One region of the Rhodococcus sp. NPDC058521 genome, then DNA from elsewhere that is predicted to be linked to it. Evidence: riboswitches for the same ligand, from Rfam matches in the RefSeq annotation. Region 1 holds a riboswitch; the other holds the start of a gene.
The links. Region 1 has a riboswitch for cobalamin ahead of ACFWO3_RS05615 (ABC transporter substrate-binding protein). Riboswitches for the same ligand answer to the same signal wherever they lie in the genome.
Positions count from the first base shown of each region.

Region 2: linked by a shared signal. The riboswitch ahead of ACFWO3_RS01875 (ABC transporter substrate-binding protein) and the one ahead of ACFWO3_RS05615 (ABC transporter substrate-binding protein) in region 1 are both predicted to bind cobalamin.

Region 1 is NZ_JBHXNL010000002.1:291,678-295,874, reverse strand. It holds gene ACFWO3_RS05625 (DUF4188 domain-containing protein) at 1-41, opposite strand, end outside; gene ACFWO3_RS05620 (carboxymuconolactone decarboxylase family protein) at 201-656, shown strand; gene ACFWO3_RS05615 (ABC transporter substrate-binding protein) at 674-1,732, opposite strand; cobalamin riboswitch at 1,788-1,909, opposite strand; gene ACFWO3_RS05610 (lipase family protein) at 1,899-3,140, opposite strand; gene ACFWO3_RS05605 (Lsr2 family protein) at 3,347-3,694, shown strand; gene ACFWO3_RS05600 (amino acid permease) at 3,710-4,197, shown strand, end outside.
Region 2 is NZ_JBHXNL010000001.1:404,084-408,280, forward strand. It holds gene ACFWO3_RS01870 (MMPL family transporter) at 1-2,048, opposite strand, end outside; cobalamin riboswitch at 2,158-2,316, shown strand; gene ACFWO3_RS01875 (ABC transporter substrate-binding protein) at 2,419-3,411, shown strand; gene ACFWO3_RS01880 (FecCD family ABC transporter permease) at 3,420-4,197, shown strand, end outside.

The DNA of each region.
Region 1 (4,197 bases):
ACGACGAGTTGGCCGTCGTGTGAATGCGTATGTCGTTGCATCTACCCTCCTTCGGAGTTGGATACTGCTACTATCCAAAGTATGGATAGTAGCAGTATCCAATGTCAAGGGCTTTCTTGCGGGTCTTTCGGCTGTCACGAAGTTGTGGGCCGCTCCGTCATAGGTGTGGCGAACGAAAACCACACACGAAGGAGACGGCGATGCAGGCACGAATGAAGAACCCGGTGATGGTTCTCCCCAAAGCGATGAAGGCGCTCTACGCGTTGAGCACGTCCACCGGCGACGTCGATCTACCGGAACGGACGGTGCATCTGATCCACCTGCGCGCGAGCCAGATCAACGGATGCGGAGTGTGTGTCGACATGCACGCAAAGGAAGCGCAGCAGGCCGGCGAGACCAACGAGCGACTCTTCGCGGTATCGGCCTGGCGCGAGGCGCCCTACTTCGACGACGCCGAGCGCGCTGCGCTCGCACTCACCGAGTGTGTGACCCGGCTGAGCGATCGCGCCGAACCGGTCCCCGACGACGTGTGGAGCGACGCCGCCGACGTCTACGACGAACAACAACTGTCCGCGCTACTCGTTCAGATCGCCGCGATCAACGCGTGGAACCGGCTCAACGCGAGCACGCGGCAGATTGCCGGCTCGGTGGGCTGAGACGGGTTCTGCAGGGATCAGGAGGGTGATCCCTGCAGCCCGGCCGACAGCTTCTCGATGGCAGCTACCTCGCGTATCCCGGGATCGAGTTCGGAACCGGTCAGAATCACGTAACGCCGGTCCGGTACTGCGGACATCTCCCGGGTCACCGGATTGGACTCGAGGAAGGCGATTTTGGTGTCGAGCGAGTCACCCTCCACTCGAGTGCGGCTGAGGTCGCCGAGAACCAGTACTTCGGGGTCGCGGTCCGCCACCGTCTCCCAACCGATCTCGGGCCAATCCTCGCTCGAATCCTCGAAAACGTTGGTGGCACCCACTTCGGATGCAAGCAGTCCGGGCGCGGAACAGCAGCCTGCCATGAACGGCTGGTCGATCCCGGAGAACCAGAAGGCGACGCTCGGGGACGGGGTGTCGCCCGCCAACGCATTCTTCGCCGCGTCCACTCGTGCCCGAAGTTGTTCCACCAGTTCTGCGCCGCGTTCCTGGACATCGAAGATCGCGGCCAGCTCGCGGATCTCCCGATAGAGAGTCTCGATGGTGAGTTTCTCGCTTCGTGTGACCGTGTCGCCCTCGACAGTCGCGCCGGTGCACACCGACGGCGATTGGTACGTATGGACGCCGAGTTGTTCGAACCGGGAGCGTTCGGCCACCACGCCACTCGTGAACGTATGTGCGCTTGCAGAGGTGACCAGGTCGGGTTCGGTATCCAGGACCGTTTCGAGAGAAGGGTCGTTGTCGGCAAGTCGCGGTACACGCTCGTTGGCGGCTGCGAGCTCGGGCAGAACCGGATCGAACCAGGTGGACGTGCCCACCATGCGGTCGGCAAGTCCGAGGGACAGAAGAATCTCGGTGGAACTCTGGTAGAGCGAGGCCGCGCGCTGCGGTGGCCCGTCGAACGTGACGGATTCGCCGCAGTTGTCGATGGTCAGTGGATATACCGTGTCGCCCGGCTGTTCGGAAAGGCTGGACGAGCCGGATTCAGGTTCGGGTGACGTTCCGCAACCCGCCAGAAGCGATGCTCCGAACAGGAGTGCCGTCGCGTGTGCGGCGCCCCGCCGGAGATGTGATGTGCGCACGAGAAGGGCGCCCTTCTGCTCTGGGCTCGTTCGCGGAGCTCGAGGTGGTTCGGGCCGCGTGTAGGCACGACCCGGCAAGTATTCGGACTCGGGCTTGGGCCCATCACCGTTGCGCGTCAGTTCCGGGTTCGCACCGGATTCCCTTGCTCGGTCGAAACTGACGATATCAGCAGGTGGCAGGTAGCGGCTCGCCCCGGAATCGAGCGTCCATCCAGTCCAAAGCGGGCACCAGCCCCAGGGCGGCCGCCGAGAGGTGGTCCGGACTCGGGGTGAGCGTCGTCTTCACGTACGTGCCGGCCTCGCAATAGCGTGCGGTGGTTCTGTCGATCGCGTCGACCGGGATCAAGACGTCGGTGGGGCTGTGCCATTCGAATATCGGTGTCTCGGGGACACCCGGATACAGCTCGAGGCTGTTCTCCTCGAGCACCTTCCAGGCGTCGGGGTCGTCCATGAAGTTCGGGTTGTCGGTGAGTTCGGCTGCATTCTTGCCGACTCCCCAGAACATGATCTCGTTCGTGCACCCGTTGTTGATCAATCCGCGTAGCCATCGGCCCTGATTGTTCAACTGGCTGCTCAGGTGGATGCGATCGGGATATTCGCGTTCGAGGCCGATCGCGGCAGCCATCGCGAGGCCGAATGCCGGGTGCGGATTGACGCCGAGGGCCTCGGCCATCGTGGTCAGGTTCATCGGAGTGCCGCCGTGGGCAGCACCCACGATGTCGAGTTCCGGTGCATATTTCGGGGCCAGAGCGGCCGCCCAGGCGGTGGCCATGCCGCCGCCGGAGTAGCCACCCAAGGCCACCTGGCTGTTCGTGACACCCAGCTCGGGAACCTTCTTCACGGCACGAATTCCGTCCAGGGTGATCTGACCGCCGAGCTTCGCCGCCCCGTACGCCATTCGTGGACCGAGATGATCCGGGAGTGCAACCGCCCATCCTCGGGCAAGCGCGATGTTGAGACCGGGGGCCTCACGAATCTGCGTGAAGGGGTCGCTGGTGTAGAGCTCGGTCGCGATCTTGCACTTGTGTCCGAGTGAATTGATGATGTGCTGATAGGACGCCAAAGGGCCGTCCGGCTGATGGTTCGGTGGCAACAAGTACGTGGTGTTGGCAGCGATCGGCAGCCCACGCGAATCCGTCGACCGGAACAGGACTTCCCATACCGCGCTGCCCGGGAAGTACAGGTTCGGGGGCATCTGTCGAATGTTCAGCACATCCCCCGGCGCTCGCTCCGCGAGGTCGGGTGGCGGCGCGTAGAACGGGTCCGGGTCCGGCGTCGGCAATCCGAGCACCGATGCGGGCGCCGTGTGTGGATCTTGGGCGGCCGCCGTCCCGGCGCCGGCAAAAGCCGCACCGAGCGTGACGCTCACAGCAAGCACGAGTAACGGACGAAGAACGCGTGAGACCATGGCCTACCCCACTGTTTTGCCTGATGGACACCGCTCACTATGCCAAGGTCGACGTACGCGCATGAGTGTTTCGCGCCGAATCGTGACAAACCGGACGGTCCGGTTTTTGTAGGTCGGGTGCGGTGAATGGCATCGCCGACTTTGCGGAATTGCTACAACTCGACGTAATCTTGTCATCGAGTTTTCACCGACGATTGGATTGATTCGTGGCAAGAAAAGTAATTGTTGAACTGGTGGATGATCTCGACGACACGCCCATCGAGTCCGGAGAAGGCGAACACATTGTTTTCGCCGTCAATGGAACCGAATATGAAATCGATCTGAACGACAAGAACGCGCAGGAATTCCACCGCAAGCTGGGCTACTACATCGAGCATGCGGCGAAGGTTGCAAGCGGCAAGAAGCGGACGGCCGGTTCGTCGACCTCATCCCCGCGCCGCAGCAGCGAACAGACCAAGGCGATCCGTCACTGGGCTGCCGCAAACGGCTATGAGGTGTCCTCGCGTGGCCGCATTCCCGCCGAGATCGAAGAGGCATTCAAAGCAGCTCACTGACTCGGTCACAGATACATGGACAACATTGACGCCGGCCCCTCGGTCGAGGGTGAATCGGCTGGACTTCGGCGTGGCCTGACGGCTCGGCACATTCGATTCATTGCACTCGGGTCCGCCATCGGCACAGGGCTTTTCTACGGTTCGGCAGAAGCGATCGACCGTGCCGGGCCCTCGGTACTTCTCGCATATCTGATCGGCGGCGCGGCCGTGTACATCGTGCTTCGTGCGCTGGGAGAAATGGCGGTCGCGAGCCCGGTCTCCGGATCGTTCGGTGAGTATGCGACAAGACATCTCGGCTCTTTGGCGGGGTTCACCACAGGGTGGACGTACACGTTCGAGATGGTGATCGTGTGCCTCGCCGACGTCACCGCGTTCGGCGTGTACATGGGCTTCTGGTTCCCCGACGTGCCGCGCTGGATCTGGGTGCTCGCGATCGTCTTCTTCATCGGTGCGGTGAACCTCCTCGGCGTGAAGACCTTCGGCGAACTCGAATTCTGGTTCAC
Region 2 (4,197 bases), on a different contig from region 1:
AGCTTGACCAGAGACGGCACCAGCAGCATGCGCACGACGGTCGCGTCCACGATGAGTGCGACGATCATGCCCACACCGAGGAACCGCATGATCGACAACCCGGAGATGGTGAAGGCGCCGGTCACGATTACGAGCAACATCGCGGCGGCCGTGACGATCCTTCCGGTGCGTTCGGCACCGAACTTGACCGCGTCCTCTGTGCTGGCGCCTTCGCTGCGGGCCTCGACCATGCGCGACATGAGGAACACCTCATAGTCCGTGGACAACCCGAACACCACAGCGAGGATCAGGACCACGAACGTCGGTTCCAGCGGTGACGGACTGACTCCGAGTAACCCGGCGCCATGGCCGAGTTGGAAGACGAAGGTCAGCACTCCGAATGTGGCGGCGAGGCTGATGCCTGCCATCAGTACGGCCTTGATGGGCAAGACAATCGACCCGAACGCCAGGAACAGCAGGATCAGCGTCGAGATCACCATGATCGCCACCATCACGGGCAGCCATTCGGTGATGGCGGCGTTCCCGTCGTCCACCGTGGCCTGGCCGCCACCCACCAGAATCTCCGTGCCGTCCGGTGGGTCGAGAGCACGCAGGCTCGATACGACGTCGCTCTGCTGGTCGGTGTCGGCGCCCTCCGAATAGGTCACCTGGACGGCCGCCATGTCGGCGCTGGCACCCACCATCGTCGCCTGGCTCACGCCATCGATGCCCTGAGCCTTCGCGGCGACCGCGGTGCCGTCGGCGGGCGTGGGTGGCGAGCCGTCCACGCCGCGAAGAATGACCGTGGCGCCGTTACCGGTCGTGGGGAACTCGTTGACCAACGTGTCGGTCGCCGTGCGGGCCGAATCGCTTTCCGGCAATGCCGTGTAGGTGACCTCGCCGAGCGTGGCTTTCGTCAGGGGCGCGGCCAGTACCAGCAGACCGATCACGATGGTGACGGCCACGGCGACGGGCTTGCCCATCACCCTGGTCACAACCGACCCCCAGAACTTGCGAGCGCGTTCCTCTCCCCGTTTGGCCGCGTCCTTGCGCCAACTGAGTGCATTGATGCGATGGCCGAGGATCGCGAGCAGCGCGGGAACTGCAGTCAGTGACAAGAGTGCGGCACTGGCGACTGCGGCGATGGCGCCGAATCCCAGCGATTTGATCACGTCCTGCGGGAACACGAGCATCCCGGAGAAGGCGCAGATCAGCAGCAGTCCCGAGAACAGAACGGTGCGACCGGCTGTGAGAACGGTCCGCTTGGTCGCCTCCAACGGTGAAGCGCCGGAATCCAGCTCCTCACGGAAGCGACCAACGATGAAGAGTCCGTAGTCGATGGCCAGACCCAGCCCGAGCAGGGAGGTGACGTTGATAGCGAAAGAACTGACATCGGTGAACAGGGTCAGCAATCGCAGGGTGGCCAGTGCGCTGAAGATGGAGAGCAAGCCGACGAACACCGGAACCGCGGCGGCGACGAGGCCGCCGAAGATGAACACGAGCAGCACCAACGTGACGGGCAGGGCGATGCCCTCGGCGAGAACGAGGTCGCTCTGGAGTCGGTTGTTGAACGCGACGCCGACCACCGAGTTGCCGGCGAACTGAACGTCCACACCTGGCACTTCGAGTTTCGGGAGCAGGTCGTTGAAGTTCGCGACGTTGATACCGGCATCCGGGTCGACCGTGATTGCGGCCGAAGCCATCGACCCGTCTGTCGAGGTCATCTGAGCCTTGGCCGCACCCTCGGTGCTCCAGTAGGAGTTCACCGAATGGGTCGGCACCTCGTTCTCGAACGCGGTCAGGTTCTCGGTCACCGCCGGGCCGATGTCCTCGAGCGTTTTGCCTTCGGGTGGGGTGTAGATGGCGATGATGTCCGGCGTCTGCGGCCCGAGGTTGTCCTCCACGATCTGGGCGACCTCGGCCGATTCGCTGCCCGGGTCGATGAAGCCACCCTGGCTGAGCTTCGAGAACACGCCGGTGCCCCACACACCGCTCACGATCACTGCGAGGACGGCGAGAACCAGCACCCACCATTTCCGTGTGACGACGAGCGAGGCCCAACGTGTCATGCGTTCTCTCCGGATCGGTAGGTATCGGCTGGCTGATTCGCACTCCGACTGTAATGGCGGTGCGACAGGTGGGACAGATGAGTGATCGGGGTCTCCGACCGGCGTCTGCGGCTATTCGGGCATACTCGACACTCACGTGCAGCCAGTCGATGGGGGAAGCCGGTCCGAATCCGGCGCTGACCCGCAACGGTAGGTGGTCGACCACGCCATTCGGACAGGTGTAGGTCGACCACGAGCCCGATTACCCGTCGGCCGGTGTGTGGCCCCTGTTCGTCGTGGTCTGCGAAACGGAGTCCTGCCGCCTGCGGTGCTGAGCCGTGGGTTTCGGCCGGTCGTTGGTTCGTGGCTCTGAGCCCCCAATGAGGTTTGTATGCGCTTTTCACAATTTGCTCGCGGTGTAGCCACTGTGGCCGCGACTGCTGCCCTGGTCGCGGGATGTTCGCGCGGCGAAGCCGTGCAGCAATCCGAATCGGCCGAGGACTTCGCCGAACCCGTGTCGATAACCAACTGCGATCGGACACAGGAGTTCGAGTCGCCACCCCAGCGAATCGTCTCGATGAACGATCACGTCACGGAGGTGCTCGTCGAGATGGGTGTGGGCGATCGGATCGTCGGCATGGGTTACCAAGACGCCGTTCCCCTTCCCGAGTTCGAGGAGGAGTTCTCGCAGATTCAGGGGTTGGCGCATGAGTACCCGACATCGGAGCAGATTCTCGACTTGGACCCGGACCTCGTGGTGGGCGGAATGAAGAGCGCCTTCAACGAGAAGGAAGGTCGCTCACGCGACGCGCTCGAGGAGAAGGGTATTTCGACGTTCCTGTTCTCGGAGTACTGCGGGACCGGATTTTCCGATATCGGCATGCTCGAGAACGACTACGCGCAGCTCGGACAGATTCTCGGCGTGGAGGAAGCAGCCGGAAAGGTGTCGGGTCGGGTAGTCGAGGGCCTGGAACAACTGCGCGACAAGATCGGTGACGCGCCCCCGGTCCCGACCTTCTTCTACGACTCGGGCGACAGTGCTCCGATGACCATCGGTGGTGTGGGCGCCGGACAACTGATCGCGGACTACTCGGGGGCGACCAACCTCTTCTCGGAAGGTGAGAAACCGTACCCGGACACCACCTGGGAGACCATCGGTGAGCGGGCGCCCGAAGCGATCGTCGTTCTCGACTACGGAGACAAGAACGCACAGCAGAAGATCGACTTCCTGAAGTCGCAGCCGATCATGATGACGACACCCGCCGTGCAGAACGATCGATTCATCGTGGTTCCCCTCGACGACTTCTTCGAGAGCCCTCGACTGCTGCTCTCCGCCCAGACCATCGCGGAGGCCCTCCATCCCGATCGTGTGTCGCAACCGTGACGAGCACGGTGGAGCGACTTCGGACGCAGGTTCCGCAAGCCGCGGAAAGTGGCCGGCGGCGTGGCCGACTGGGGTTCGGCGCACTGCTCGTGCTTCTCACGGCCGCATTGCTGTTCGTCCTGGGGCTCGCTATGTCGTTCGGATCGGTGCGTATCCCTATCGGGGACGTGTGGGCGATCGTCGGACACGCGTTGCTGCCCGGCAGCTTCGAAACGTGGTGGTCGGCCGCGCGCGAATCCATCGTTCTCGATTCCCGTCTGCCGCGTGCGGTGACGGCTGCGGTGGTGGGCGCCGCGCTGGCTCTGGCCGGTGGTGTAGCGCAGGCCGTCACGCGTAACCCACTCGCCGATCCCTACCTGCTCGGGGTGTCCTCGGGAGCAGGCTTCGGTGTGGTCCTGGTGATGGTCCTGGGCGTCGGGGCAGGCGCACTAGGGGTGTTCACGATTCCGGTAGCGGCATTCGTGGGCGCGATGGTTCCACTGTTCCTGTCGTTGGCGATCGGCGGACGGTACCCGCAACCGACTGCCATCATCCTGGTCGGTGTAGCACTGGCGCAGGTGTTTTCAGCTTTCATCACCTTTTCGCTTCTGGTGGTGGCGAACGAGGACGAAATCAGTGTGGTGCTGCATTGGCTCGCTGGCGGGCTCGGTGACGCGCGATGGTCCACGTCGGTGTTTCCCACTCTGGCGCTCGTTGTGGTGGGCGCCGCGATCCTGCTCAGCGCAGGGCGAATGGATCTGTTGAAGACAGGCGACGACGGCGCAACCGCTCTCGGGATGAACGTCC